DNA from 3 places in the Serratia grimesii genome. Region 3 is predicted to be linked to each of the others. Evidence: riboswitches for the same ligand, from Rfam matches in the RefSeq annotation. Region 3 holds a riboswitch; each other region holds the start of a gene.

Region 1 (10,465 bases), 2.5 Mb from region 3:
TCGCCTTTCAAGCCGCGATGTTGCTGCTCAAAGCGCAGTGGCCTAACTCAGTTGTCGCATCAAAGATGCTCGCGATATTCCTTGTCCGCCATCTTATGGATGTCCCATTGGGTCAGGTGAGCCAGCATATCCAGCCGCGCCTGTTCAGGCACCAGCCCCAGCCAATCGGCATGCTGGCGGCGTACCGCGCTGAAATACCGTTGATAGAACTGTTTTGACAAGAAAACTTTCATCTGTCGCCCTCCCCCTTTCATTGAGGAAAATTATCGGCGTAATATAGGGAAAGATAAATTGATGGGTTGATACCGGAGCGTTCCTCTTTTATGTCCACCTCCAGATTGCAACAGCAGTTCATTCGTCTGTGGCAACGCTGCCATGGCGAGCCGACCGATACCACGCTGCAAGAGCTGGCCGAAGTGCTCACCTGCTCACGTCGTCACGTGCGTTCGTTACTTGGAGCCATGCAGCAGCAAGGCTGGCTGACCTGGCAAGCGGAATCGGGGCGTGGTAAACGTTCGCGGCTCACCTTCCACTACACTGGCCTGGCATTGCAGCAGCAGCGTGCGGAAGAATTGTTGGAGCAAGACCGTATTGATCAACTGGTGCAACTGGTCGGCGATAAAAATGTGGTGCGGCAGATGCTGCTGTCCCAACTGGGCCGCAGCTTTCGTCAGGGCAAACACATTCTGCGCGTGCTCTACTATCGCCAGTTGTACAACCTGTTGCCCGGTTCAGCGTTACGACGTTCGGAAACCCATTTGGCACGGCAGATTTTCAGCGGACTGACGCGCATAAATGAGGAAAACGGGGAACTGGAATCAGACCTCGCGCATCATTGGCAAGCTTTAACACCGCTGCATTGGCGTTTTTATCTGCGTCCGGCGATTCATTTTCATCATGGCCGCGAGCTGGAAATGGAGGATGTCATCAGTACGCTCAGTCGCTTGATGCCACAGCCCCTGTTTTCCCATATCGAGCGCGTGATCTCGCCGACGCCATACGTGATTGACGTGCACCTGCTCAGCCCCGACTACTGGCTACCCTGGTTGCTGGGTTCTGTGCACGCCATGATCCTCCCACGTGAGTGGCAGAGTCTGCCGGAGTTCTCACGCCATCCAATAGGAACCGGACCGTACAGTGTGGTACGCAACCACCGCAGCCAGATGAAAATTCACGCCTTCGACGATTACTTTGGTTACCGCGCACTGATCGATGAGGTGAACATCTGGGTGCTGCCGGAAGTGACCGAAGAACTGGTGCACTCCGGCGTCCAGTTGCAGGCGGACGACACTGGCAAAAATGAACTGGAAAGCCGGTTGGAAGAAGGCTGCTATTTCCTGCTGTTTGATCAGCGCTCCTCATTGGCGGCGGATCCGGCCATTCGCAGTTGGCTGTGTGAGTTGATCAACCCGATTTCACTGCTGAGCAACGCCGGGCCAGTCTATCAACGCTATTGGTCTCCCGCCTATGGCATTCTGCCGCGCTGGCACCATAACCGTGCGCTGGCACTACAATCCAAGCCGTCTGGGTTAACCGAACTGACACTGACCTTCTACAGCGAACACTCGGAATTCCACGCCATTCAACAGGCGATCGAACCCTTGCTGGTGCAACAGGGTATCAAGCTGAAGATTCAGATCGTCGATTACGATACCTGGCATAAAGGCGATGCGATCAGCGATGTGTGGCTAGGCAGCGCTAACTTCTATCTGCCGCTGGAATTCTCGCTGTTCGCCACGCTGTATGAGTTGCCGCTAATGCAGCACTGCATGAATGAAGATCTCGCTGAAGATGCGACGTTGTGGCGCGCCAATACCTTACCGCTGGCCGATTTTGGCCGACGTCTGGTCAGCAGCCATCAGCTACACCCGCTGTTCCACCACTGGTTGCAATTGCATGGTCAACGCAGTATGCGCGGTGTGCGGATGAACACCCTCGGCTGGTTTGATTTTAAATCCGCGTGGTTTGCGCCGCCGGAAGCATAAGCGCCTTTCACCGACGCCCGTTAGTCTTTACAATGGCGCCGTCTCAACGGGGTGCAAAAATGCGGCGTGCCGATTTTGCTGAGAATAAACCCGTCGAACCTGATCCGGTCAATACCGGCGGAGGGATTTGAGCCTAGCGAACCGGCAGCCGCCACTCGCCCCCTCAGATACCCTTGCCCCCTAAATGTTCAGGAGTGCAAAGTGGTCAAAAAAAGTCTGCCCTTATTATTGTTGCTGAGCGCCGCGCCGGTGTTCGCCAAACCCACGCTGACGGTCTACACCTATGATTCCTTCGCTGCAGACTGGGGCCCTGGTCCGGCAGTCAAAAAGGCCTTTGAGGCCCAGTGCGACTGTGAGCTGAAATTCGTGGCACTGGAAGATGGCGTATCACTGCTTAACCGTCTACGTATGGAAGGCAAAAACAGTGCCGCCGACGTGGTTCTGGGGTTGGACAACAACCTGTTACAGGCCGCGCAGCAAACCGGTTTATTCGCACCAAGCAACGTCGACAGCGCTCAGTTAAGCGTCCCCGGCGGCTGGCAGGATAAAACCTTCGTGCCTTACGACTACGGCTACTTTGCCTTTGTTTACAATAAAGAAAAACTGAAAAATCCCCCCACAAGCCTGAAAGAACTGGTCGACAGCGACCAAAATTGGAAAGTGATTTACGAAGATCCTCGCACCAGCACGCCGGGCCTGGGGCTGCTGCTGTGGATGCAGAAAGTTTATGGTGACAAAGCCCCCGAAGCTTGGCAGAAACTGGCGAAGAAAACCGTCACCGTGACCAAGGGCTGGAGTGAAGCCTACGGTCTGTTCCTGAAAGGTGAAGGCGATCTGGTACTCAGCTACACCACCTCTCCGGCCTATCATCTGATTGAAGAGAAGAAAGACAGCTACGCCGCTGCCAACTTTAGCGAAGGTCATTATCTGCAAGTCGAAGTGGCGGGCAAACTCAAGGCCAGCAAACAACCGGCACTGGCCGAGCGCTTTATGCAATTTATGGTGACTCCAGCGTTCCAGAACACTATTCCTACCGGTAACTGGATGTACCCGGTGATCAAAACCCAACTACCGGCAGGTTTTGAGCAAATGACCGTACCGCAGACAGCGCTACAATACAGCGCTGAAGACGTGGCTAAACAACGCGGCAACTGGATCCGGGCATGGCAAACCGCCGTCAGCCACTGATCCCACGCTGGTTATGGCCGGGGCTGCTGGCTTCCGGTCTGATCCTGACCGTCGCCGTACTGGCGATGGGTTCGCTGTGGCGACACGCGCCCGAAAGCGACTGGCGGGGTCTGTGGCAGGACAGCTACCTGTGGCATGTGGTGCGTTTCACCTTCTGGCAGGCGTTGTTGTCGGCGCTGATCTCGGTGCTGCCCGCGATCCTGTTGGCACGCGCACTGTTCCGTCGCCGTTTCCCCGGCCGCCAGTTACTGCTGCGGCTGTGCGCCATGACGCTGGTGCTGCCGGTACTGGTGGCGGTGTTCGGCCTGCTCAGTGTTTATGGCCGACAAGGCTGGCTGGCTGCAATATGCGGTTGGCTCGGCATTAACTACAGTTTCTCCCCTTACGGTTTGCAGGGCATCCTGTTGGCACACATGTTCTTCAATCTGCCGTTAGCGACTCGCTTGCTGCTGCAGGCACTGGAAAATATTCCGGTCGAACAACGCCAATTAGCGGCCCAGCTTGGCATGAGCGGCTGGCAGCAATTCCGCTTCGTTGAGTGGCCAGCACTGCGTCGCCAGATCCTGCCGAGCGGCGCGCTGATCTTTATGCTGTGCTTTGCCAGCTTCGCCACCGTGTTGTCACTGGGCGGCGGGCCGCAGGCCACCACCATCGAACTGGCGATCTACCAGGCGCTCAGCTATGACTACGATCTCAGCCGCGCTGCACTGCTGGCTCTGATCCAACTGGCCTGCTGCCTGGGGCTGGTGGTGCTCAGCCAGCGCTTGAGTCAGGCGCTGCCCGTGGGCAGTACCCATGCCCACATCTGGCGCAATCCGGAAGACAGCTTGTGGCGCCGCGTGAGTGATTTTTTGCTGATTGCCGCCGCGCTGCTACTGCTGCTGCCCCCGCTATTGGCCGTCATTGCCGACGGTGCCAACCAAAGCCTGGTCAGCGTACTGCAACAACAGGTGCTGTGGCAGGCGTTATTCACCTCGTTACGTATTGCTCTCGGTGCCGGTGCGCTGTGCGTGGTACTGACCATGATGCTGCTGTGGAGCAGCCGTGAGCTGAAGTTGCAACAGCGGCTGCGCTGGGGCCAGCGACTTGAGCTGAGCGGTATGGTGATCCTGGCAATGCCGGGTATCGTGCTGGCGACCGGCTTCTTCTTGTTGTTAAGCGATACCGTGGGGCTGCCGCAGTCGCCGTATGCGCTGGTGATCCTCACCAATGCACTGATGGCGGTGCCCTACGCGCTGAAAGTGCTGGAAAACCCGATGCGTGACCTGGCCGAACGCTATAACCCGCTGTGCCTGTCGCTGGATATCCACGGCTGGCAGCGACTGCGGCTTATCGAACTAAAAGCATTGCGCCGCCCACTGGCCCAGGCGCTGGCCTTCGCCTGCGTACTGTCGATTGGCGATTTCGGTGTGGTGGCCCTGTTTGGCAACGAGCACTTCCGCACCCTGCCTTTTTACCTGTATCAGCAGATTGGTGCCTATCGCAGTAATGACGGCGCGGTCACCGCACTGTTGCTGCTACTGTTGTGCTTCCTGCTGTTTACCCTGATCGAACGTTTACCGGGCCACCATGATAGATCTTGAAAAACTGACCTACCTGTATGAACACCTGCCAATGCGCTTTGATCTACGCATTGAACCAGGCGAACGTGTCGCGGTGCTTGGCCCCAGCGGGGCGGGCAAAAGTACGCTTCTTAGCCTGATTGCCGGGTTCCTGTCAGCCACCAGCGGTAAACTGCGGCTAGATGGCAGCGACCACACCACAACGCCACCGGCTAAACGCCCTGTCTCGATGCTGTTTCAGGAAAATAACCTGTTCGCCCATCTGACGGTGGCGCAAAACATCGGATTAGGTTTGGATCCCGGATTGCGGCTGAACGAAGAACAGAAGCAACAGTTGGCACAAATCGCGCGACAAGTCGGATTGGAAGAACATGTACTGCGCCTGCCGTCACAGCTATCCGGGGGGCAGCGACAGCGTGCAGCCTTGGCCCGCTGTCTGATCAGGCAACAGCCAATCCTGTTGCTCGACGAGCCTTTTTCAGCACTCGACCCAGCACTGCGCAATGAAATGTTGCAGCTACTGCAAGAAGTTTGCGACCAGCGCAACCTGACATTGCTGATGGTCTCTCACAACCTGGATGATGCTGCACGTATTGCGCCACGCACCTTGCTGGTGGTCGATGGCCGCATTTTTTACGACGGTCCAACGCAGGCGCTGCTGGACGGCAGCGCACCAGAAGCCAGAGTGCTCGGCATTTCACACAAAGCGTGATCCGCAGCGCGTTTTTTATGCTGCGCAAATAAACCTGTTGTGCGAATTTTGCGCCTGTGGTTTTATAAAATCCTGACTTTTTTTACTGATGATAAGGTTCCCTGTGATCGCATCCTCGCTGACTTCGACCCTACTAGTTACCGCGCTACCAGCCGCGGTGATGGTCGTCGTGCGTGTGGTGGTGGTCGTCGGCAATGCGCCGTAGGGTCCGAATCAACGCATCGATTCCCAAACCCCGCCGGCGCAAACCGGGCGGGGTTTTTAGTTTCAGCCCCCTGCCCAGAAAAGCGAACCGGCCTTGAGAAAGGATAGGAACATGGCAATTTCGGGCACGCCACAGCAAGGCAACCGCTTCACCGGCGCACAGCTGATCGTTCATCTGCTGGAACGTCAGGGCATCACCACCGTTGCCGGCATTCCCGGCGGCGCTGCACTGCCGCTGTATGACGCACTGAGCCAAAGCACCCGCATTCATCACGTACTGGCACGCCACGAACAGGGCGCGGGCTTTATGGCACAAGGCATGGCGCGTGCCAATGGCAAGGCGGCGGTATGTATCGCTTCCAGCGGACCGGGCGCAACCAATCTGGTCACCGCTATCGCTGACGCCAAGCTCGATTCCATCCCGCTGGTATGCATCACCGGCCAAGTGCCTTCCTCAATGATCGGCACCGACGCCTTCCAGGAAGTAGATACCTACGGCATCTCGATTCCTATCACCAAGCACAACCATTTGGTACGCGATATCCGCGAACTGCCGCAAGTGATCTGTGATGCATTTCGGATTGCAGAATCCGGTCGTCCTGGTCCTGTATGGATCGACGTGCCTAAAGATGTACAAACTGCGGTGATCGATTTGGATGAACTGCCGCCGATCGCCATTCCCGATGCGGCACCGGCCTTTGAGGCCTCTGACGTAACCCAGGCCGCTGCGATGATCAACCAGGCCAAACGCCCGGTACTGTATCTGGGTGGTGGCATCATCTGCGCCAATGCTTACCAACAGGCGATTGAGCTGGCGGAACGCGCCAACCTGCCGACCACCATGACGCTGATGGCGTTGGGTGCGATGCCGGTGCAACACCCGCTGTCGCTGGGCATGCTGGGGATGCATGCAGCACGCAGCACCAACTTTATTCTGCAAGAGGCCGATCTGCTGATCGTACTGGGCGCCCGCTTTGACGATCGGGCGATTGGCAAAACCGAACAGTTCTGCCCGAACGCCGCCATTATTCATGTGGATATTGACCGTGCCGAACTGGGCAAGGTGAAGCAGGCCAACATTGCCATTCATGCCGACGTTGGCCAGGTATTGCAACAGCTGTTACCACAGATTGAGGCGCAGCCGCGCAGCGAATGGCTGGACACCGTCAACGGCCTGAAGCGCGAGTTCCCGTTCAGCATGCCGGATGCCGAAGATCCACTGAGCCACTATGGGCTGGTGCTGGCTGCTGCGCGCTGCGTGGATGAAAGCGCCATTATCACCACCGACGTGGGCCAGCATCAAATGTGGGTGGCGCAGGCCTACCCGCTGAGTCGTCCGCGCCAGTGGCTGACCTCCGGCGGATTGGGCACCATGGGCTTCGGTCTGCCGGCAGCGATAGGCGCAGCCCTGGCCGAACCGCAGCGCAAGGTGCTGTGCTTCTCCGGTGACGGCAGCCTGATGATGAACATTCAGGAAATGGCCACCGCCGTTGAGCATGATCTGGATGTGAAAATTATCCTGATGAACAATCAGGCGTTGGGACTGGTACATCAGCAGCAAACCCTGTTTTATCAGCAGCGTATTTTTGCCGCCGCCTATCCCAAGCGTACCGACTTTATCAAGATTGCCGCCGGTTTCGGGTTGGACACCTGCGATTTGAACGCCGCTGAAGATCCGCAAGCCGCTCTCGCAGAAGCGATCCAACGCCCGGGCCCTTGTCTGATCCACGCGCTGATCGATATCAATGAAAAAGTCTTCCCGATGGTGCCGCCGGGTGCCGCTAACATCGACATGATTGGAGAATAAGCCATGTCAGAACAATACAATAACCCGCAGGTAATCCTGGAGCTGACGGTACGTAACCATCCCGGCGTGATGTCGCATGTGTGCGGTCTGTTCGCCCGCCGTGCCTTTAACGTGGAAGGCATTCTGTGTCTACCGCTGAAAGACGGTAAACAGAGCCGCATCTGGCTATTGGTAGCGGACGATCAACGACTGATGCAGATGATAAGCCAAGTGGAAAAACTCGAAGATGTGTTGCAGGTAAAGCGCCACAGCGAAGACGTGCGGGTATTCGAACAGTTGGAGGCATTCTTCCAGTAATGTACAGAGGGGCGTTACGCCCCCGAGTTTGATGACAAAGTTGTCTTTGGACCCGAGATACCCGGGCCTAGCGCACCGAATGGCCATTATGGGACACGTCCATGTGTCCCACCCTATGGGCCGACTGAAAGTCGTTCCAATTTGCTCCCGGTAAATTGGTCGGAGGACAAGCCGCTACGCCCCCTTCGGCACGCTCTCCCTAATAATTGGCTTGGTCAGCAGTCTGAAGTGAATACCCTCTTGTTACTGCCCTGCCAGCACCTTCCAAAGTAAATGCCGGTAAACCGGCATCAGCGGCTGTTGGGACAGGTAATAAAAGGTGCCGATCGCCAGGATCCAACTCAGCACGCAGGCTATCCGTAGCCGCAGTGGCGACAACCATTGGCTCAAACGGTCATTGCTGCGTTTACCTTCACGCCACCAGCGCCAGCTCAGCCAGGCGGCCAGCCAAATCAGCATCGCCACCGCAAACAACAGCCATTTGAATAACGCACTGTTAGCGCTGGCAGGAATGTCGATCGCCACACCAGCCAGAATACCCGGGAAAAAATAGACCGGTGGCCAGGTGATACAGCCGATAATGTTCGGCAATGCGAATTTGTACGGCGGTAAATCCAACATCCCGGCAACCATCGGTACCAGTGGACGCGTCGGGCCAATAAAACGACCAATCAGAATGGTCGCCATACTATGCTGATGTAACGCATGCTCGGTCTTGTCGAGCATCGCCTTGTTCTTTTTCAGGAAGGACCAACGGTGCAACGGCCCTTTGAAGGCACGACCGATAAAGTAAGAAATCCAGTCGCCCAAAAGACAGCCGACAATACCTGCCGCCCAGGCGTAATAGAAGTCAACCTGACCACTGCCGATCAATGCACCGATACTGGCCATCATCACCGTGCCGGGCAACAATAATCCCACCAGCGCCAATGACTCCAAAAACGCGACAAGCATGACGACCATCAGAGTGAAAGCCAAAGACTGGGTAATTAAATGCTGTAAATAGGCTTCCATTAAACCTCTGTTGGTTATCCAAAGCGCGTGGGCGTGGGATTGTCAGGTGCGACCGGGAACGAGTCAACCGGTGAATTGTATGGTTTTTTGGCAGAACTGTGTGCCAATAGACAATTACTGTATAAAAACCCATACTATAGTCTATATATTCTCCCTTATAGCTTAGCTTGTCAGGAACAGCGCGATGTCACTCCAACAGGGTTTCTTGCTCACCCGCCACTGGCGTGATACGCCCGCCGGCACCGAGGTGGAGTTTTGGCTGGCGACCGAGAATGGCCCGCAGCAACTTCGCCTGGCACCGCAGACTTCGGTCGCCTTCATTCCTGCCGAACAGCGTCAACGTGCTGAGTTGTTGCTGCGCGAAGAACGGCAATGGGAGCTAAAACTCTTACCGCTGACTGATTTTCATCATCGCCCGGTACTGGGGCTGTACTGCCACCAACACCGTCAGTTGATCAAACTGGAAAGGCTGCTGAAAGACGGCGGCGTTAATATCTACGAAGCCGATATTCGCCCGCCTGAACGCTATCTGATGGAGCGCTTTATCACCGCGCCGGTATGGTTCAGCGGCCAGCCAAATGGCACTGGTCCACTGCTCAACAGTAAAATGAAACCCGCGCCAGAATATCGCCCTGCCTTGAAGCTGGTCTCGCTGGACATTGAAACCACTGCTCATGGTGAGCTGTACTCTATTGCTCTGGAAGGCTGCGGTCAGCGCCAGGTCTACATGCTCGGGCCGGCCAACGGTGGCAATGAACCGCTGGATTTTGACCTGGAGTACTGCGTCAGTCGCCCACAGATGCTGGAACGCCTGAACCAGTGGCTGGAACAACACGATCCCGATGCCATCATCGGTTGGAATCTGGTGCAGTTCGATCTGCGAGTACTGCAAAAACACGCTGAACGTTACCAAATCCCGCTAAAGCTGGGCCGTGGTGGCAACCTGCTCGAATGGCGTGAACACGGTTTCAAACAGAATCACTTTTTCGCCTCCGCTGCCGGGCGGTTGATTATCGACGGCATCGAGGCGCTAAAATCTGCCACCTGGAACTTCCCTTCTTTTAGTCTCGAGCACGTGTCACAGACATTACTGGGGGAAGGCAAGTCGATCGACAACCCCTATCAGCGGATGGCTGAAATAGACCGACGCTTCGCAGAAGACAAACCGGCGCTGGCGCGCTACAACCTAAAAGACTGCGAGCTGGTGACGCGAATTTTTGCCAAAACCGAATTGTTGACCTTCCTGCTGGAGCGCGCCACGGTGACCGGGTTAGCAGCCGATCGTAGCGGCGGTTCGGTCGCGGCTTTCAGCAATCTGTATATGCCACGCATGCACCGACTGGGTTTTATCGCCCCCAATCTCGGCGAACAGCCGGAAGAACACAGCCCCGGCGGTTTTGTGATGGATTCGCGACCCGGCCTGTATGACTCAGTTCTGGTACTGGATTACAAAAGCCTGTACCCGTCGATCATCCGCACTTTCCTGATCGATCCCGTTGGGTTGGTGGAAGGTATGCAACACCCGAGCGATGCCGATTCAGTGCCCGGCTTCCGCAATGCGCGTTTCTCACGTGAAAAACATTGCCTGCCGGCGATCGTCGAGCAGATCTGGCAGGGCCGTGAAGCGGCGAAGCGTCAGCAGAACAAAGCGTTATCCCAGGCATTGAAGATCATCATGAACGCGCTTTATGGGGTA
Region 2 (10,465 bases), 2.1 Mb from region 3:
TATAGCGGGGCTGATTTGCCTTGCCAGCGATGTCGACAGCTTCTGAGTAGCGCTTCCATCACTTTTCCCACAATGTCATAGGTGTTACAGCTTATTGCGGGCTTCGCCCCAAATATCCGTCCCAGTCTTTCCACACCGGCTGTAAGCCGGCGTCACTGATGGCTTGTGCCACCTGCTGCGGGGTACGGCCATCGTGGGGTTCAAACTGTTCCAGCTCCGGTGGCACGTCGTCGGCATATCCGCCAGGCTGGGTTTTGGATCCGGCACTGACACTGTTGATTGCCACCGGGATCATATGATCGCGGAAGAACGGTGACTCACGTGTCGACAAAGACAGCTCTACGTCGGGGGCGAACAGCCGGAAGGCACAGATTAGCTGCACTAATTGCGGTTCACTCATGATCGACGCCGGTTCGATACCGCCGGCACAGGGCCGCAGGCGCGGGAACGAGATCGAGTAGCGACTTTGCCAGTAGGTTTGCTGCAGGTAGAACAGGTGTTCAGCCAGCATATAGCAGTCGGTACGCCAACTATTGGACAGCCCGATCAGTGCACCGAGACCGATCTTATCGATCCCGGCCTGCCCCAGGCGATCCGGCGTGGCCAGCCGCCAATGAAAGTCCTGCTTCTGCCCACGGAGGTGGTGCTGCAGATAAGTGGTGGGATGATAGGTTTCCTGATACACCAACACGCCATCCAACCCCAGTGCTTTCAAGTCGGCATACTCTTCTTGCGCCAGCGGCTGCACTTCCATCATCAGCGAGCTGAAATGGCGCCGGATCGCTGGAATATGCTGGCGAAAATAATCCATGCCCACTTTTGTTTGGTGCTCGCCGGTCACTAACAGCAAATGCTCGAAACCCAGCGCCTTAATCGCCAGACACTCGCGTTCGATCTCGGCAGCATCCAGGGTTTTACGCTTGATGCGATTGCTCATCGAAAAGCCGCAGTAGGTGCAGTCGTTGGCGCATAGGTTGGACAGGTACAGCGGTACATAGAAGCTGACCACATTGCCAAAACGTTGACGCGTCATCTGCTGCGCACGCTGCGCGAGCGGTTCCAGATAATTCGCAGCAGCGGGGGAGATCAATGCCATAAAATCTTCGCGTGTCAGCTTGTCCACATTCAACGCATGCTCCACGTCGCGCACGGTTTTGCTGTTGATACGTAAAGTTATATCGTCCCAATCCAATTGCTGCCAGCGGAGACTGAAGTCATCTGCCATCACAACGTCTCCCCAGTCTGACTGAGAAAAGCAGTCAATGGGCTGGAGGCTATTGCATTGTGTTGGCTACCGCCCAAACCGGCCTGACGCGCCAGTTCACCTGCTTCCAGTGCCAGACGGAATGCCCGAGCCATCTGCACTGGCTCGTGTGCTACGGCGATAGCGGTATTGACCAGCACGGCATCGGCACCCAGCTCCATCGCTTCTAACGCATGGCTTGGCGCACCGATACCGGCATCCACCACCACCGGCACTTTGGCCTGCTCGATAATGATCTCCAGGAAGTCGCGGGTGCGCAAACCACGGTTGGAACCGATTGGCGCGCCGAGCGGCATTACTGCCGCACAACCTGCTTCTTCGAGACGTTTGCATAACACCGGATCAGCGCCGCAGTAAGGCAGCACGACAAAGCCGTCTTTCACCAACGTTTCCGCTGCTTTCAGGGTTTCAATTGGATCCGGCAGCAGGTATTTCACATCGGGGTGAATTTCTAGTTTCACCCAATGTGTGCCAAGGGCTTCACGTGCCAGTCGGGCGGCAAACACAGCTTCTGCGGCAGTTTTTGCGCCGGAGGTATTCGGCAGCAGGCGAACACCCAGTTGCTGTAGCGGCGCCAGAATGGCGTCATTGCCACCGCGTAGATCAACACGCTTCATTGCCATGGTCACTAGCTGGGAACCGGAGGCTTGCAGGGCGTCCAGCATCAGCGTAGGGGTGGCGAATTTTCCGGTCCCGGTAAATAGGCGTGAAGTAAAAGTGGTATCGGCGATTTTTAACATGTCAGCCTCCAGCGATGGCCTGAAACAGCAGGATGTCATCACCGTCTTGCACCAAGTGGTTAACCCAGTCTGCACGCGGGATGATGGTTTGGTTGATAGCCAGTGCAGTACCTGGCTGGTGGCGTTCCAACTGCTCGAGTAGAGCGTCGACGCTCAGTGGCTGCGCCAATTCCAATGGCTGGTCATTTAGCCTGATTTTCATGCTGTCCCTCCGCACACCGCGCAGGTGCTAGCCAGGCTAAGTTGCAAGGTGCTCCAGCTTTGTTGTTTACCGTCGAATAACCGCAGTTTTCCGCTGAGTGACGAAGGCATGCCCGCTAGCATTTTGATCGCCTCCAGTGCTTGCAGCGTCCCAATGACGCCAACTACCGGACCGAGTACGCCAGCGGTTCGGCAGTTGCGTTGGGGTTCCGTTTGCTCTGGATACAAGCAGGCATAGCAACCCTGGGCATAGGGTGGCTCAATCACCAACAATTGGCCGCTGAAACCTACTGCACTGCCACTGATCAGCGGCTTGCCGGCTTTGATGCAGGCGGCATTCACCGCATGGCGGGTTTCCATGTTATCGCTACAATCCAAAATTAAATCAGCGCGTTGTACGGCACGCTGTAACACCTCCCCCTGCAAACGCTGTTCCAGCGCGATGGATTCGACCATCGGGTTCAGCGCCTGTAGCTGGTGCTTTGCCAGAGCGGCTTTGCTTTGGGAAACGTCGGGGCTGCGATAGAGGATTTGACGCTGCAAATTGGTGACGTGCAGCCTGTCGTCATCGGCCAGCAGCAAGGTACCAACACCGGCTGCCGCTAAATAGAGTGAGGCGGGGGAGCCTAATCCCCCTAACCCGACAATCAGTGCCGTCGAACCTTTTAGTTTCTCCTGGCCGGCTGGGCCAATGTCTTCCAGCAGCAATTGGCGGCTGTAACGCAGAAACTCTTGATCGTTCAACATGGCGCTACTCCTTGCCTTCGATCAACTGCAGCAGTTGGGCGGTGGCGGCACGCCAGTCTGCGGCCTGAGTAATTGCGCTGACGACGGCCACGCTGCCAACGCCACAATCCAGTACGGCTGCTACGCGATCGATACTGATCCCGCCGATCGCTACCGTTGGGTAGTCACTCAACCCGGCGACATGGCGCTTTAACTCCACCAGACCCTGTGGGGCGGAAGGCATATCTTTGGTTTGCGTCGGAAAAATATGCCCCAGCGCGATATAGGAAGGTTTCACCGCAATGGCGCGGGCCAGTTCGGCATCGTCGTGGGTGGAAACGCCCAAACGCAATCCGGCGCGGTGAATAGCTGCCAGATCGGTGGTATCCAGATCTTCCTGACCGAGATGAACGCCATAGGCACCGTGTTTAATCGCCAACTGCCAGTAGTCATTGATGAACAACCGTGCGTTATACCGTTTACCGAGGGCAATGGCTGTGGCGATATCCTCTTCGACCTGCTCATCCGGCAAATCCTTAATCCGCAGTTGAATCGTGGTGACACCGGCTTCCAATAGACGGGCAATCCATTCAACGCTGTCGACGACAGGGTATAACCCCAACTTGTGCGGCGTGGCGGGGAAAGGTGTGTTGATATCAGTCATTGCGAAGTTCCTCCTGCAGATTACTGGCGCTGTGGTATAGCTCACTACCGCGTGAGCGGAACTCGGCCGACATTTTCTCCATACCGGTTATCTGCACTTCTACTGGTTTGGCGGCTTCCTGGGCTGCGGCATAGTCACGCACTTCCTGCGAGATTTTCATCGAGCAGAATTTGGGCCCACACATGGAACAAAAATGGGCGATTTTGCCGGATTCCTGCGGTAGGGTTTCATCGTGATAAGCACGTGCGGTAGCTGGATCGAGTGCCAGGTTGAACTGATCTTCCCAGCGAAATTCGAAGCGTGCTTTTGACATGGCGTTATCGCGGATCTGCGCACCGGGATGGCCTTTGGCCAGATCAGCAGCGTGGGCGGCAATCTTGTAGGTGATCAGTCCCTGTTTGACGTCTTCTTTGTTCGGCAGGCCGAGGTGTTCCTTTGGCGTCACGTAGCAGAGCATGGCACAGCCGAACCAGCCAATCATGGCGGCCCCAATACCGGAGGTGAAATGGTCATAGCCTGGGGCAATATCGGTGGTCAGAGGGCCGAGGGTGTAAAACGGTGCTTCGTGGCAGTGTTCCAACTCTTCGGTCATGTTGCGGCGGATCATCTGCATTGGCACGTGGCCGGGGCCTTCGATCATCACCTGCACGTCATATTCCCAGGCAATTTTGGTCAGCTCACCCAGGGTGTGCAGTTCGGCGAACTGCGCCTCGTCGTTGGCGTCCTGAATCGAACCCGGCCGCAGACCGTCGCCGAGGGAGAGAGAAACGTCATAGGCGGCGCAAATCTCACAGATTTCGCGGAAGTGCTGATACAAGAAGTTTTCCTGATGATGGGACAGGCACCACTTAGCCATGATCGAACCGCCGCGAGAGACGATGCCGGTCAGGCGTTTAGCGGTCATCGGCACGTAACGCAGCAGTACACCGGCGTGAATGGTGAAGTAGTCAACCCCTTGTTCTGCCTGTTCCAGCAGCGTATCGCGGAACATTTCCCAGGTGAGGTTTTCCGCCACGCCGTTCACCTTTTCCAGTGCCTGATAGATGGGCACCGTGCCAATCGGCACCGGGCTATTACGTAAGATCCATTCGCGAGTTTCGTGGATATAACGACCGGTGGATAAATCCATCACGGTGTCCGCACCCCAGCGGGTAGACCACACCAGTTTCTCGACTTCTTCCTCGATCGAAGAGGTTACTGCCGAGTTGCCGATGTTGGCGTTCACTTTCACCAGGAAGTTACGGCCGATGATCATCGGTTCGGATTCAGGGTGATTAATATTGGCAGGAATGATGGCGCGACCTGCGGCCACTTCCTGGCGGACGAATTCCGGTGTGATGTTTTCCGGCAGGTTGGCGCCCCAGCTTTGTCCTGGATGCTGGTGGCGTAATACTTCGCCGCGGATACGTTCGCGGCCCATATTTTCGCGGATGGCGATAAACTCCATTTCGGGTGTGACAGTACCGGCACGTGCGTAGTGCAACTGGGTGACACATTTGCCAGGTTGCGCCTTACGGGGCAGCGGGAGGTGTTCAAAACGCAGGTGATCCAGACCTTCATCCGCCAAGCGCTGCTGAGTGAAACCTGAACTCACGTTTTTGAGTGCTTCGGTATCACCGCGTTCGGTGATCCAACCGGCGCGTAGCTTCGCCAGGCCGGTGTGTACGTTGAGTTCAGACTGCGGATCGCCGTAAGGGCCTGCGGTGTCATACACCGGAATAGCTTCGTTCTGTTCGTACTGCGGATTGTCTTTGTCGCCACCAATCAGCGTCGGGCTGAGCTGAATTTCACGCATCGGTACCTGCAGATCGCTACGTGAGCCCTGCAAATAAATACGGCGTGAGTTGGGAAATGAAACGCCCTGTAGAGTATCAATAAACTGTTGGGCTTCTTCGCGTTGCTCTTTACGGGCACGGGGTTTTTTAACGTTAGACATAGCAAGTTCCTACCAGTGTGTTGGGTTGGGAAAGTTGCTTGTCTGGAGCTCGGAGGGAGTAATGATGCTGGCCAGCAGGGCGGGATTGTCCCAAATTTGGGCACCTGCCTGTGGCGATAGATTACTCTTGTTCCCTTCGCGGGTATTAACCCGATCAGGTTCCGCGGATCCCGAATTAACGGTCTCAGCCTGGCCAATTTGATGAACAAATCAGGCGCTAGGCACTCCGACAAGATGCCCCCCAGTATAGGAGGGATAATAAAAAACACTACAAAATTTTAACGGGCCTGATCCAACGTTGCGTCCGGCTGGGCTTGCTGCCAGGCTTCCGCAGCCAGTTGGATCAACTTATCTTCCAGGGTAAAACGTGCTGCCAGCGTTTCACCGATATCTGACAACGCCTGATGGAATTCCAGACACACATCCTGATCAATATCTACTTCGGTATAGCGATCATGGAATGCCATGATCTGCTCGGTATTCGCCCAAAGCTTGGGGTAGATATTAACTGCCAGAGACATTTTCGGACTGGATGCGCCTTCCACTTGTTTGATAATTCTGTCATAGATATGAAAATGGCCGGCAGAGAGATAATCCACCAGATTATGGCAGAAGTTCTCCAGCGCTTTTTCATTCAGCGGCGTATGCTTTTCTTTGTTCGGTTTGATACCAACGAGGGTGCAATAAGCGACCAGCAGTTGCTTGCGGGCCTGAAGCCATTGATCAACTAATTCATTACTACCACCAACGCGCTGAGTCAGGCTTTCCAAACGGTTGAGCATGTTTGACTCCGTAAGTAATAAAACGTAACAGTAAGTTATTAAAATGTAACAAGGCCGATTTGTAGAGTGCCAGTGAAGCTGAGGTTGTGCAACAACGATATGGAACTTGCATTAACGGGTAATGAAAATGGCTGGTGGATCGTCAGCCATGAAAGCAAACTTTGGTTACCGAACGGTGAATTACCGTGTGGTTTGGCCGCATCATTCTCCTTGCAGGGAAGAATGGCTCGTACTATTGGCGAATGGGAAGGGTTGCCGGTCTGGTTGGTCCGCCATGCGATGCCACAGGAAATGGGCTCGGTACGCCAACTGCTTGAAGTCGATCGCGGGTTGTTTCAACTCGCCGGACGCGGTGTGCAACTGGCCGAGTTTTATCGTTCTCATCGCTACTGTGGTTATTGCGGTCATGAGATGCATCTCAGCCGTACCGAGAGCGCCTGTCTGTGCAGCCATTGCCGGGAGCGTTACTACCCGCAAATAGCACCTTGCGTGATTGTCGCCATTCGGCGCGATGATGAGATCTTGTTGGCCCAACATGTGCGTCATCGCGGTGGTATTCATACCGTACTGGCCGGTTTTGTTGAGGTTGGCGAAACGCTGGAACAGGCGGCAGCGCGTGAGGTAATGGAGGAAAGTAACATTGAAATCAAAAACCTGCGTTATGTCACCTCGCAACCTTGGCCGTTCCCGCATTCGCTGATGATGGCCTTTATGGCCGATTACCACCGGGGTGAGATCCGTCACGATCCCAAAGAGCTGCTGAATGCCGGCTGGTACCGCTATGATCAGTTGCCACTATTGCCACCGCCTGGCACCGTGGCGCGCCGTTTGATAGAGGACACCGTAGCCTTATGCCGTGAGCAATAAATCGCTACAATACCGGCAGATGAATAAGGGAGCCCATAATGAATGAGTTGAAGAACGATCGTTACCTGCGCGCGCTGATGCGTCAGCCAGTGGATGTGACCCCCGTATGGATGATGCGTCAGGCCGGTCGTTATTTGCCGGAGTACAAAGCCACCCGCGCCGAGGCCGGTGATTTCATGTCGCTGTGCAAGAATGCGGAACTGGCCTGTGAGGTTACGTTGCAGCCACTGCGTCGTTTCCCATTAGATGCTGCCATTCTGTTCTCCGACATCCTCACCATCCCAGACGCTATGGGGCTCGGGTTGTATTTTGAAGCAGGTGAAGGCCCACGTTTCTCCTCTCCTATCACCAGCCGTGCCGATGTGGATAAGCTGCCAGCGTTCGATCCGGAAGTGGAACTGGGTTATGTGATGAATGCAGTGCGCACTATCCGTCGTGAGTTGAAAGGTGAAGTACCGCTGATCGGTTTCTCAGGCAGCCCGTGGACATTGGCAACGTATATGGTGGAAGGCGGTAGCAGCAAGGCCTTTACCAAGCTGAAAAAAATGATGTACGCCGAGCCAGCCACGCTACATTTGCTGCTCGATAAGCTGGCTGACAGTGTCATTTTGTATCTCAACGCTCAAATTAAAGCTGGTGCGCAGTCTGTGATGGTATTCGATACCTGGGGCGGCGTGCTGACGGGGCGTGACTACCGGGAGTTCTCGCTGCACTACATGCATAAAATTGTCGACGGCCTGCTGCGTGAAAATGATGGCCGGCGTGTACCGGTCACGCTGTTCACCAAAGGCGGTGGTCAGTGGTTGGAAGCCATGGCGGCAACCGGTTGTGACGCGCTCGGCCTCGACTGGACGACAGACATCGCTGATGCACGCCGTCGCGTAGGGGATAAAGTGGCGCTGCAGGGCAATATGGATCCTTCCATGCTGTATGCATCGCCTGAGCGTATTGGTCAGGAAGTCGAAACCATTCTGGCGGGCTTTGGCCACGGTGAAGGGCATGTGTTCAATTTAGGCCACGGTATTCACTTAGACGTGCCACCGGAAAACGCTGGTGCATTCGTTGAAGCCGTCCACGCGCAATCAGGGAAATACCATCGCTAAGGATCTGATGTGATTGATACTCAAATCCTGCGTGCAGAGCAACTACAGCGCGCATCAGAAGTCATTCGCCAGGATGATTTTTTGGTCGATCCGCCAGCTTTTATCGCCGGTGCCGACGTGGGCTTTGAGCTGGAGGGGGCGGTGACCCGTGCCGCCATCGCCATCCTGCGCTATCCGTCGCTGGAGTTGGTTGAATACCAAGTGGCCCGTGTTGCCACCACCATGCCCTATATCCCTGGTTTTTTATCGTTCCGTGAATACCCTGCGTTGCTTGCAGCCTGGGAGCAACTGCACCAGAAGCCTGACCTGGTTTTTGTCGACGGCCATGGGATCTCGCATCCGCGCCGCTTGGGTGTGGCCAGCCATTTCGGCCTATTGGTCAATGTGCCGACCATTGGTGTGGCCAAAAAGCGCCTGTGCGGTAAATTCGCGCCGTTGGGTGTCGAGGCTGGTTCGCTGTCACCCCTGGAAGACAAAGGTGAGCAGCTGGGTTGGGTGTGGCGCAGTAAAGCACGCTGTAACCCGCTGTTTATCTCCACTGGTCACCGCGTTGGGGCCGACAGCGCACTGGCCTGGGTACAACGTTGTATGGCGGGTTACCGTTTGCCGGAACCCACTCGCTGGGCTGATGCCATTGCCTCGCGCCGACCGGCCTTCCAGCGCTGGTTGCAGCAGCATCCAGAGATGTCGCAATGACCGATTTCGGGTACACTGCGGCGCAGATAACGCGTAAGAGAGTGAATAATGCTACGTAACCCGATTCATTTACGTCTGGAAAAGCTTGAAAGCTGGCAACATTTGACCTTTATGGCCAGTTTGTGCGAGCGTATGTACCCGAATTACCAGATGTTCTGCCTGCAAACCGAGTTCGGCGATCCGGCAATTTACCGTCGCATTCTGGATTTGGTGTGGGAAACGCTGGTGGTCAAGGACGCCAAGGTTAACTTTGACAGCCAACTGGAGAAGTTGGAAGAGGCGATCCCCTCGGCAGAAGATTACGATCTTTACGGCGTTTACCCGGCGATTGACGCCTGTATCGCATTAGGGGAACTGATCCATTCGCGACTCAGCGGGGAGACGCTAGAGCACGCCATCGCCATCAGTGAAACGTCAATTCGCACTGTGGCGATGTTGGAAATGACTCAGGCCGGTAAAGAAATGACCGACGATGAGCTGAAAGTTTTGCCTGCGGTAGAGGAAGAATGGGACATCCAATGGGAAATTTTCCGCCTGTTGGCTGACTGTGAAGAGCGTGATTTAGAGCTGATCAAAGGGTTGCGTTCTGACCTGCGAGAGGCGGCGGTAAGTAATATCGGGATAAATTTAACGCAATAAGGCAAGAAAACGTGATTTAACGCCTGATTTGTCATGCCTTAAGGCTTCACATCCGCACCCTGTCTGGTCTACATTTGGGGGGCGTAAAAAAAGTGGCTATCGGTGCGTGTATGCAGGGAGTGCTGTACATCGGCATATCCGTCGCACTCGATGCTTTGCAAACGATAAACACACTGTAAGGATAACTTATGAACAAGACTCAACTGATTGATGTAATCGCGGACAAGGCTGACCTTTCCAAAGCACAAGCTAAACTGGCTCTGGAATCTACCCTGGCTGCTATTACTGAGTCTCTGAAAGAAGGTGATGCAGTACAATTGGTTGGTTTCGGTACTTTCAAGGTAAACCACCGCAACGAGCGCACTGGTCGTAACCCGCAGACTGGTAAAGAAATCAAAATCGCAGCTGCTAACGTGCCTGCGTTCGTTTCTGGTAAAGCACTGAAAGACGCAGTTAAGTAATACTGCGTGTTCGTGAAAAGATTAAACAGGGGGGCAATCGCGCCCCTTTTGTTTATCCGACAGGCGCTTATGGCCATCGGCATTGCCGGTGCCCTGAGCGCCTGCAGCAGTCATTCCGATCTTCCTGCCTTTAGTGCCAGTGGTTATGTCGCTGATCAGGGTGTTGTCCGCCTGTGGCGTAAAGACGACGATCAGCATCGCCCAGTGGTGTTGATGAGCGTCTATAGCCCTTATCGTGGCCCGGGCACCATCACCACGCTCTACGAATATCAAAATGGCACGCTGCGCCAAATTAAGCGTACCGACGCTGATGGCGATCGTGACTCTATCCAATTGCGCTTTGCCGATGACGGTAGCGTGAGCTTTATGCAGCGCCAACTGGCCAC
Region 3 (10,465 bases):
TCACTGCATCGGTAATGCCGTCACCGGTAAAGTAGTTACTGGCGATCAGGACAACGTTGAGGATCAGATAGCTGCCCAGCAGTGTCAGCAGAGTGGCAAGCCACCAACGGTTGGCAGCGCCCCGGGTCCGGTAGATTAAAATTGAGGCTAAAAAAAGTGCAAACGAGATTAATGCTGAAACCATCCACCGTACCCTGTCTAATTAAAAAGAAAAACTTTACTGTCCTGGCCAACGCCGCTGACCGCTGCCGCAGCGAGAAAGAGGAGGGTATAGCGCATTGAAACCGTCAGGGCAATGCGTGTTTGCATTGCTCCGGTGCGTCAGAGTGTGATTGGACGTTTTTGTGACAATAGTGTGACACTAATCACGCCAGTGAAGAGAGAGGCCAATCATGGTGTTGTATGGCTTCCCCCATTGAGGTAGGGCGTTATAGATAAGGGCGCAGCATGCTACGCCCGATAACGGCTTAATGCAGTTCCACCGCGTATTGTTCCACGGGGGTGATTTTCTTGATCAGCTTGTTGTCGAAAAGGAATTGCTCGTAGGCTTGATAGCGTGCCTTATCCAGTTTGGCCGGATCACGCGCAAACAGCGGTAAGCTGGCCTGCCACGCCTGTTTGTTCAGCTCGGTGTTCAGTTCTGGATGGGCCTTGGCGAACGCTAACCAGCTTTCCTGAGGATGGGCATGCAGGTAATCGCTGCCTTTTTTCAGTGCCGCGAGGAATTTTTTAATTTTCGGCTCTGTGACGGTGTCGCGATTGGCGACGATGATCAGTTCGTCGTAGGCGGGGACGCCGTAATCTTCAACGTTAAACACCACCGGATCTTTTCCCTGTAACTTCAATTCAAGCGCTTCAATATTGCGATAACCGCCGATAACCGCATCGACCTGTCCTGCCAGCAAGGCGCTGGTCAACTGGAAGTTAACGTTGATCAAGTGGGTGTCATTGGGGTTGATATGTTCATGCTGGAGCATAGTTGCCAGCGTCGCTTGTTCAATACCGCTGACCGAATAGCCGATTTTCTTGCCCTTTAGGCCCGCAGGAGTGGTGATGGTTTTATCCAGCGTGATGATGGTATTCAGCGGTGAGTTAATCAGGGTGCCCACACGCATTAACGGTAGACCTTGATCGGCAAAGAAATGCAATTGTGGTTGATAAGTGATGGCGAGGTCGGCCTGTTTTGCTGCAACCAGCCGCGGAGGCAACGCGGGATCAGACGGGGGCACAATCTTGACGTCGAGGCCTTCGGCCTTGAAAGCTCCGATCTGTTCGGCCACCATGATAGGCGCGTGATCGGGGTTGATGTACCAATCAAGCACCAGCGTCAGTTTTTCGGCAGCGGTTGCTTGCCCGGCCAGCGTAGCGCTGAGCAGCAGCCCGCAGAGGGTATTTTTAATCATTGTTGATTCCTTTTATCAGTCATTTTCCGGCGCCCAGTTAATAAGGCGTAGCAGCAGCGCGTCTACCGTCACCCAGAGCAAGACGGTCATCAGCACCAGAATAAACAGCGCAGCAAAACAGACGTCGGTCTGCATGCGTGCGTTAGCGTTAAGCATTACGTAACCTAAACCTTCCGCCGAACCGACCCATTCGCCGATGATGGCGCCTATCGGGGCGACGGCGGCGGCCATGCGTAGCCCGGAACCGAAGGCCGGCAACGCCGCCATCAGCCGCACATGCCGCAGTTGGGCCCAGGGGGAGGCACGCAGGGTACGTGCCAGGTCGAGATAGTCGTTATTGACCCGCCGCAGTCCATCAAAGAACGCAGAGGTGACAGGAAAGAAGATCACCAGCACCGCCATCACCACTTTGGCGCTCATGCCAAAACCAAACCACAGCACTAACAGCGGGGCCAGCGCAAACACCGGGATCGCCTGACTGGTCAGCACCAGGGGCATCAGCCAGCGTTGCAGCCGTGGCGAGAAAATCATGCACAGCGCTAGTGCGGCCCCCAGCAACACCCCTGCCAGCAGGCCGCAGGCTATTTCTGAGGCCGTAATCAGCGTGTGATAAGCGAGATAAGCCCGGTCATTCCAAAGCGCCTGCGCGACCGCAGACGGTGAAGGCAACAGGAAGGCGGGTATATCACCCAAGGTGGCCCATCCCCATAGCAATAACAGGCCGACAAATACTGTCAGGCTGCGGCGCATTCGTGACAGGCGGCTTTCCACCATAGGTTTCATTCGGCTGCCCTCACCAGTTGCAGCAGCAGCTCGCTCTGGCTTTTCAGCAGTTGGGGATCGTCCGGTGCACGTGGCGGCAGGCCCTCAATGACATGGCTGTCGTCAATGCCGGCGGGATAGCGTGACAAGACCAGCAAGCGGTGACTAAGGCGGCAGGCCTCCATGGGATCGTGGGTAATCAGTAACACGGTATGTTGTGCCAGCAGCTCGGCGGCAAGCTGCTGGATTTTTGCGCGGGTAATGGTGTCCAGCGCCGAGAAAGGTTCATCCATCAATACGATCGGTTGGCGCTCATACAAGGTGCGGGCGATGGCTGCGCGTTGGCGCATCCCACCGGACAAGGCCGCCGGCAAGGCACTGCCATACCCGCTCAGACCTACGCGTTCCAGCAGATGTTCTGCCCAGGAACGGTCGACTTTTTCACCCCGTAGCCGTGCGCCGAGGCTAATGTTTTGAGCAATGGTTAGCCACGGATAGAGCAAATCTTTTTGCCCCATGTAGGCGATGCGTCCGGGGATCGGCAGGCCATCGCTGCCTGTGACCGTGCCGGACGTGGGTTTCGCCAACCCGGCAATGATCTTCAGTAAGCTGGTTTTCCCTGCACCGCTTGCGCCGAGCAAGGCGACAAAACTGCCGCCTGCGATATCGAAATTTAGCCGGTCGAAAATTACTTGCGGGCCAAAGCGCAGAGTCAAATCCCGCACCTGAATACCCGGTCGCACGCCGTCATACTGAGCGTTACCGCTACTCATTTGGCATTCAACCCCATTTGCCAGAAGGCAGACTCCAGCCGGGTCGCAGTGGTGAAGATGGTCGACAGTTCGGCCAGTCGGCTTTCAGCTCCACGCTGGTGACTAACGTTTTCCAGTAGATCGAGTGCGGCCTGCACCCCGGACAGATAGGCAGGATCACCATAGTTACGGATCCATGAGGCATAAGGGTTGCCTTGCATTACCGTGGCAGGGTCGCCCAGCAGCCGCAAACCAATTTCGGCATAACCGGCGACGCAGGGCATCAGCGCGGCGAGCAGATCAAGCGCATCACCGGCGTGGCCGATATCGAGTACATAGCGGGTGTAGTTGAGGGTTTCTGCGGCCTCAGGTTCGGCGGCAATGTCTGGTTCGCTCAGCCCCCAGTCTGCGCAATAGGCCAGATGCAAAGGCAGTTCGGCGACAATGGCGTTGAGGGAGGCGGTGGCCGCACGCATCTCCGGCAGGGTCCGCAGTTTGCTGACCAGCAGCGCATAGGCGCGGGCAAAGTGGATCAGGAACAGGTAATCCTGGGTCAGATAGCGGCGGAATGCGGGCTCAGGTAGTGTGCCGGCAGCCAGTTGCTGAATAAAAGGGTGTGCGACATAGTCCTGCCAGTGGCTACCGGCCTGCTGGCGCAGCCGTCCGTAAAGACCATTATCAAATTGAGGGGTAAACATGGGACCTCCAAAAGTGTGTGGAGATCCGGGCGCGCTGAGGTATGAACAGGCAATGACTGATGGTGTTATTGCCGACCCGTCCCTTCGCTGGCATGACCCAGATCAGGTTCAAAGGGTTCGGCTTGTGCCATCTCAGCCCGTAACAGGACACCCCTCGGAGGAGCCTGTTATACGATATTTACTTTTTGATTACAACGATCGGGCGGTCGAGTTGGGCTGCAATAAGGGCGTCTTTCGTTAGCTCAAAACGGTTCGTTTAGTGCGATCGCACACAATTTTTCTGGCCTGAGCGGGGGCATTTTTGTCACTGTAATCCGGTCATAATTGAATCTAAGGGCTACTCCTATGAAGAAAATTGGATTTCTCTCGTTTGGTCACTGGACGCCTTCGTCACAGTCGGGTACCCGTTCTGCTGCGGATGCGTTGCTGCAATCCATCGATCTCGCTGTCGCGGCAGAAGAATTGGGGGCGGATGGGGCTTACTTCCGCGTGCATCACTTTGCGCGTCAGCTAGGCTCGCCGTTCCCGCTGTTGGCTGCCATTGGCGCAAAAACTCAACGTATTGAGATCGGCACCGGTGTGATCGATATGCGCTATGAAAACCCACTTTATATGGTCGAAGACGCCGGTGCTGCTGATCTGATTTCTGGTGGACGCTTGCAGCTTGGCATTAGCCGCGGTTCTCCCGAGCAGGTCATTGAGGGCTGGCGTTACTTTGGCTATACGCCCGCCGAAGGCGAGACCGAAGCCGATATGGCCCGTCGCCATACCGAGGTGTTACTCGATGCGCTGCGTGGTGAAGGTTTTGCCGAACCGAACCCACAGCCGATGTTCCCCAACCCGCCGGGACTGTTGCGTGTTGAGCCTTTCTCCGCAGGCTTGAGGGATCGTATCTGGTGGGGGGCCAGCTCGAACGCCACAGCAGTCTGGGCGGCGAAATTGGGGATGAACCTGCAAAGCTCGACGTTAAAAAATGACGAGACGGGCGAGCCGTTTCACGTGCAGCAGGCCAAGCAAATTCGCGAGTACCGTGAAGCCTGGAAAGCAGCAGGGCATCAGCGCGAACCCCGTGTGTCGGTCAGCCGCAGTATCTTTGCATTGATGAATTCGCAGGATCGCAGTTATTTCGGCAATAGCGGTCAGGAAGGCGATCAGGTGGGGTATATCGATCAGCAGACCCGAGCCATATTCGGCCGCAGTTATGCCGCTGAGCCAGAGCTGTTGATCAAACAACTGGCGCAGGACGAAGCCATTGCCGAAGCGGACACCTTGCTGTTGACCGTGCCAAACCAATTGGGCGTTGACTATAACGCCCATGTGATTGAATCGATCTTGACGCATGTCGCCCCGGCGCTGGGTTGGCGCTGATAGTTCGATGACGACGAGCCCGCCTGAACTGCCTGTGGTGGGCTTCTCTGAAATTCAAAGCAGGGGCAGCAAATTAACGTGCCTCTGCGGATAGCACATTCTTGACTTATTTTGCTCAATTTGTATTTTAAGGACATGCATACATTTCTGATTATCGTCCCCGAAGGGGGCATGTTGTTCGAGTCGGCGGGAATCGCTGACATCCTGATGCAGGCCAACCGCTTGAGGCCCCATGACGCGCCGCTTTATCAAATGTCGCTGGCCACCACACAACCCCATCGGGTGGTGCACGGTTTGTCTGGATTGAATCTGCTCGCCGATCATCGTCTCTCGGATCTCGATCCTGATCAGGAGCGCGACACCATCATCGTGACGGGAAAAGGGGCGACCGCGGAAGAAAGTGCTTATGTGGTCGATTGGCTGCGCCGCGCCGCACCTAAAGCGCGACGTATTGCGTCGGTATGCGGTGGCGCTTTGCTACTTGCAGAGGCTGGTTTACTCGATGGACGCCGGGCAACCACCCATTGGCGACTGCTGGAAACGTTGCAGGCCCGCTTCCCCAAAATACACGTCGAAAATGGGCCGCTGTATGTTCAGGATGGCTCTGTCTGGACCTCCGGCGGTGTCAGTTCCGGGTTCGATCTCACCCTGGCGCTGGTGGAAGACGATTACGGTTTTGTTCAGGCACGCGAAGTGGCGCAAGACCTGGTGATGTTCCTGCGTCGGCCTGGCGGTCAGGCGCAGTTCAGTCGTTATCCGTTGAATCAGGCTAAAAACCCTGGCCCGATCCGCGATCTCCAGTCCTGGATCCTGGAAAACCTGTCCAGCGATCTCGGTGTAGAAAAACTGGCAGAGCGGGTCGCGATGAGCCCGCGAAACTTTACCCGCGTTTTCACGCGTGAGACGGGCATTTCACCCGCTAAATTTGTTGAAGAAGGGCGCCTGTATCTGGCCCGGCAACGTTTGGAACAGAGTGCTGAAGGTATTGAGCAAATCGCCATGAACTGCGGGTTTGGTAATGGTCTCAATCTGCGGCGCGTTTTTGAACGACATTTACAACTGACACCTACCGAGTATCGCGAACGTTTCCATTCACGCATGTTGGCGTAAATTGATCTATAAACGTCATTTACGTCATAACGCCTTCGACCTACATTGGCAGCAGAGCCAATAACGAAGGAGTAGATCATGGTCAAAGTAGGCATTAATGGATTCGGCAGAATCGGCAGAAATGTGTTGCGTGCTGCGTTGGGGCGCAGTGACTTTGAGATAGTGGCGATCAACGATTTAACCGACAGCAAAACCTTGGCGCATCTGCTGAAATACGACTCGTTGTCGGGCACATTGGCAGCCAATGTTGAAGCCGGTGAAAACCAGCTACTGCTCGATGGTCGGCCGATTCATGTTTTCTCCGAAAGAGATCCGGCCGCTATCCCATGGAAAAGCGTGGGCGTTGACGTCGTTATCGAAGCGACGGGGTTCTTCACTGACAAAGCCAAGGCCGAAGTGCACATCACGAAAGGCGGGGCCAAGCGAGTGATTATCTCGGCTCCGGGCAAAGACGACGATATTACGATAGTGATGGGCGTTAATCAGGATCTGTACGATCCGGCGAAGCACCGTGTGGTCAGCAACGGCAGTTGCACCACTAACGGCCTGGCGCCCGCGGCTCAGGTCCTGCATCAGGCCTTCGGTATTGAATATGGTCTGATGAATACCACCCATGCCTACACCAACAGCCAGGCATTGCATGACCAACCGGAAAAAGACTTACGTGGCGCTCGCGCCGCAGCGGAGTCGATAGTGCCTTACTCCAGCGGTGCCGCCAAAGCCCTTGGCAAGGTGATCCCGGCATTGGACGGGCGTTTAACCGGTTATTCGTTACGTGTGCCGGTGCCCGTAGTGTCTATCGTTGACTTAACGGTGACGTTGAAACGTGACGTGACGGCTGAAGAGATCAACGCCGCGTTCCGTCAGGCGGCGCAGTCGGGCCCACTCAAGGATATTCTGGGTTACAGCGATGAGCCTTTGGTATCGAGCGATTATAAAGGCGACCCACGTTCATCCATTATTGATGGGCTTTCTACGTTGGTTATTGGTGGGAATCTGGTCAAGGTTCTGGCCTGGTACGACAACGAATGGGGCTTCTCTAACCGTTTGGTTGATCTGGCTGTGTTGATGGAAAAACGCGGGTTGTAGGTTCTAAGAATAAGGGCGCTGCATACTGCGCCCTATAACATAATCAATGGGTTAAATCGGGTCGAACAGGCTCGACCCCACCGGTTTAACTCTAAACAGATTTGTGAGCCGTCTGAATTACAGTTGTGCGATATGCATTAAATCTTGTTTGGCCCCTGGCGCGACGGCCAGCACCGGCCCGCCACGCAGTAGATGTTCCCCGTCGGTATTGAACGGATGCGTCCAGCCACCGGCTTCGTTGACCAGACAGTAACCCGCCAGACAGTCCCAGGCATGCATATAGGGTTCGTAGTAACCCACCAAACGTCCGGCTGCAACCCAAGCCAGCATCATGGCACCCGACCCATTACGGAAGAAATTGCCGCCCGCCGCGGTGATACCGGCGGCGATCTCACCGACGCGTTCCGGTGTGACATAGCTGTTAGCGCCAAAACCGGTGACGTGGTTTTGCATCGTACGTTTTGGATCGACCCGCAGCGGTTTGCCATTGAGCGTCGCCCCCGCGCCGCGTGCCGCGATAAAACATTCTTGCTGGCAGGGTGCGACGATCACACCGATCACCGGCTCACCGTGGTGAATCACGGCGATGGACACGCACCAGTTTGGCATGCCGTTAACAAACGGGCTGGTGCCATCGATGGGATCCACCACCCAGGTGTAACCTGAGTCACCGGGTTGCAAGCCAAACTCCTCCCCCAAAAAACCGTCGTCCGGGAACTGACTGGCGATCTGTTCACGGATCAACAGTTCAACTTCTCGGTCGGCAATGGATACCACGTCCTGTGCATCACGTTTGGTTTCAATCACCAGGCTTTCACGGCGGTTAAAATAGTCCAGCGCTTTGGTGCCGGCGGCACGCGCCGCCTGTTCGGCCAGCGACAGACGCTGGGAAATGGGCTCATTCATGTTTGATCCTTAACGTTTTGAGGTTCACTGAGCTATCAGTGCCAGCCCCTGAGATTTGAAATCAACGGCCACGCGTGTGGCTGGCGCCAGTTGGCGCTCCATCTGTACATCGACAATGAATAGCGCACCGAGATCGGTTTTCACTTCATATTCGATATGGTCCCCGAGCCAGGTGCTATGGGTTATTTCCCCGTTTAATGCGCCAGCTTGCTCCGGCTGCAGAGTAATAAATTGCGGGCGTACCGACAGTTGCGCCGTGCCGGGGCGTGCTTTGGCACCCGGAACCCGATACTGACGGTTGCCGAGGGTGATTAGCGCCTCACCATCCTCGACGCGTTCAATATCACAGGGCAGGATATTGGCTTCGCCCATAAAGTCAGCGATAAACACGGATGCTGGTGAATGATAAAGCTCCTGAGGCGCGCCCTGTTGGGCAATATGCCCTTCTTTCATGACGATAATCTTATCGGAGACCGCTAAAGCTTCTTCTTGATCATGGGTCACGTATACCGCAGTGAAACCGAGGCGTTGCTGCAAATCACGGATTTCGGTGCGAACACGGCGACGCAGGCGTTCGTCAAGGTTGGATAATGGCTCATCGAGCAGTAACACCTGCGGTTCCAATACCAGCGCACGCGCTACGGCAATGCGCTGCTGTTGTCCACCAGAGAGCTCTGCGGGGAGACGTTGGCCCATGTTTTCCAGGCCAACCAGTTTCAACCCCTCGCGTGCGCGGTCCTGTGCCTCTTTACGCGGCAGGCCGCTGGCGAGTAAACCGTACATGACGTTGTCCAGCGCGTTCATATGCGGGAATAATGCGTAGGATTGGAACACCATCGCGACGTCGCGTTCGTTGGCGGGCAGATGCGTGACGTCCTTGCCGCCAATCAGAATACGGCCAGAGGTTGGGTGCTCCAGGCCTGCCAGCAAGCGCAGGGTAGTGGTTTTGCCACAGCCAGACGGGCCGAGCAATGTCACCAGTGTGCCCGGTTCGACGGTGAGTGACAGGCCGGGTACGGCGGTGAAATCGGCAAACTGTTTGGTGACGTTCTCAAACACCACCGAGCCGGAACAAATGGCAGTCATACGGCATTCTCCTGATGTAGAGCCGGTGGAGGCGTCACCGGCGGTGTGGCAATACGGATTGCGCGGCGCAGGCGACGTTCGCCGACCAGCAACTGGAAGGTGAGGATTACCGCCAACATCACGACGATAAGCACGGAGGAGTAGGCGATAGCTACACCGTATTCCCCGTTTTCGACCAATCCAACGATGTAGGAAGTGGCCATGTTGTACTGGGCGCTAACCAGGAAAATCACCGCACTGATGGAGGTAATTGCACGCACAAAGGCATACACCAGCGCTGCGCTGATCGCCGGTTTCAACAGTGGCAGTATGACTTTACGCAGGGTGCGGAAACTGCTGGCGCGTAGCGTCAGTGACGCTTCATCCAGGCTACGATCCAGTTGGCTCATGGCGGCAATGCCACCGCGCACACCAACCGGCATATTACGGAACACAAAACAGGCGACCAGAATCAGCGCGGTGCCGGTGATCTCCAGCGGTGGCAGGTTGTAAGCCATGATGTAACTGACACCGATGACCGTGCCGGGAATGGCAAAGCTGAGCATCAATAAAAACTCAAAGGTTTGGCGACCGGCAAACTTCTGCCGCACAATTAACCACGCAGTGAGCAGGCCAACGATGGCCGTGAGTGGTGCGGCGATCAACGCGATCTCCAGCGTAGTCCAGAACGAGTTCCAGGCAACACCGGTCCAGACTATCTGACCACCATTCCACTGGAAGCCAAAGGCACGGGCGTAATGGCCCAGCGTCAGGCTGCTGTCGAGTCCCCATGACTGGACGAAACCGCCGATCAGGATCATGCCGTAGATGACCAGCGTGAACAGACCCCAAGGAATGACCAATGCGTACACGCCATAACGCAATCCACGCGGCAGCCCACAGTGCATGCCCGAATCGCCTTTGCCGGTCACGGTAGCGAAGCTTTTCCCGGCCAGCCACAGGCGTTGCAGGATAAAGGCGCTGAGGGTAAAGCACAGCAGGATGATTGCCAGAACCGCGGCACGGCTCGGATCGTTCTGCGCACCCACCACCGAGAAGAAGATCTCGGTCGACAGCACGCCATGGCTGCCGCCAAGCACCATCGGATTACCAAAGTCCGCCATGCTTTCGATAAAGCTGATCAGGAAGGCGTTGGCCAAACCGGGTGCCATCAGCGGCAGCGAAACATAACGGAAGGTGCGCCAGCGGTTCGCACGCAGCGTCTGTGAAGCCTCTTCCAGTGAGGGGCTGACACCTTCTACCACGCCAATCAGTACCAGGAAGGCGATCGGAGTGAAGGAAAGAACCTGGG

The links. Region 3 has a riboswitch for thiamine pyrophosphate ahead of tenA (thiaminase II). Riboswitches for the same ligand answer to the same signal wherever they lie in the genome.
Region 1: it holds a riboswitch for thiamine pyrophosphate, as region 3 does, so the genes downstream of both, thiB (thiamine ABC transporter substrate binding subunit) here and tenA (thiaminase II) in region 3, are expected to answer to the same signal.
Region 2: it holds a riboswitch for thiamine pyrophosphate, as region 3 does, so the genes downstream of both, thiC (phosphomethylpyrimidine synthase ThiC) here and tenA (thiaminase II) in region 3, are expected to answer to the same signal.

The regions. Positions count from the first base shown of each region.
Region 1 covers NZ_LT883155.1:718,376-728,840, reverse strand. Annotated here, with positions in the region: gene sgrT (glucose uptake inhibitor SgrT) at 60-233, opposite strand; gene sgrR (HTH-type transcriptional regulator SgrR) at 324-1,985, shown strand; TPP riboswitch at 2,023-2,129, shown strand; gene thiB (thiamine ABC transporter substrate binding subunit) at 2,187-3,173, shown strand; gene thiP (thiamine/thiamine pyrophosphate ABC transporter permease ThiP) at 3,149-4,756, shown strand; gene thiQ (thiamine ABC transporter ATP-binding protein ThiQ) at 4,743-5,447, shown strand; gene ivbL (ilvB operon leader peptide IvbL) at 5,536-5,652, shown strand; gene ilvB (acetolactate synthase large subunit) at 5,764-7,458, shown strand; gene ilvN (acetolactate synthase small subunit) at 7,462-7,755, shown strand; gene SGBXF1_RS03340 (DedA family protein) at 7,999-8,769, opposite strand; gene SGBXF1_RS03335 (DNA polymerase II) at 8,954-10,465, shown strand, end outside.
Region 2 covers NZ_LT883155.1:337,067-347,531, forward strand. Annotated here, with positions in the region: gene thiH (2-iminoacetate synthase ThiH) at 92-1,225, opposite strand; gene SGBXF1_RS01510 (thiazole synthase) at 1,225-2,004, opposite strand; gene thiS (sulfur carrier protein ThiS) at 2,006-2,206, opposite strand; gene SGBXF1_RS01520 (HesA/MoeB/ThiF family protein) at 2,203-2,952, opposite strand; gene thiE (thiamine phosphate synthase) at 2,957-3,595, opposite strand; gene thiC (phosphomethylpyrimidine synthase ThiC) at 3,588-5,531, opposite strand; TPP riboswitch at 5,646-5,770, opposite strand; gene SGBXF1_RS01535 (Rsd/AlgQ family anti-sigma factor) at 5,810-6,313, opposite strand; gene nudC (NAD(+) diphosphatase) at 6,413-7,180, shown strand; gene hemE (uroporphyrinogen decarboxylase) at 7,219-8,283, shown strand; gene nfi (deoxyribonuclease V) at 8,293-8,979, shown strand; gene SGBXF1_RS01555 (YjaG family protein) at 9,028-9,618, shown strand; gene hupA (nucleoid-associated protein HU-alpha) at 9,807-10,079, shown strand; gene SGBXF1_RS01565 (DUF1481 domain-containing protein) at 10,149-10,465, shown strand, end outside.
Region 3 covers NZ_LT883155.1:3,298,640-3,309,104, reverse strand. Annotated here, with positions in the region: gene opgB (phosphatidylglycerol--membrane-oligosaccharide glycerophosphotransferase) at 1-184, opposite strand, end outside; gene SGBXF1_RS15660 (ABC transporter substrate-binding protein) at 468-1,403, opposite strand; gene SGBXF1_RS15655 (ABC transporter permease) at 1,419-2,186, opposite strand; gene SGBXF1_RS15650 (ABC transporter ATP-binding protein) at 2,183-2,938, opposite strand; gene tenA (thiaminase II) at 2,935-3,615, opposite strand; TPP riboswitch at 3,678-3,780, opposite strand; gene SGBXF1_RS15640 (LLM class flavin-dependent oxidoreductase) at 3,961-4,983, shown strand; gene SGBXF1_RS15635 (GlxA family transcriptional regulator) at 5,119-6,093, shown strand; gene gap (type I glyceraldehyde-3-phosphate dehydrogenase) at 6,172-7,182, shown strand; gene SGBXF1_RS15625 (inositol monophosphatase family protein) at 7,300-8,088, opposite strand; gene SGBXF1_RS15620 (ABC transporter ATP-binding protein) at 8,113-9,174, opposite strand; gene SGBXF1_RS15615 (ABC transporter permease) at 9,171-10,465, opposite strand, start outside.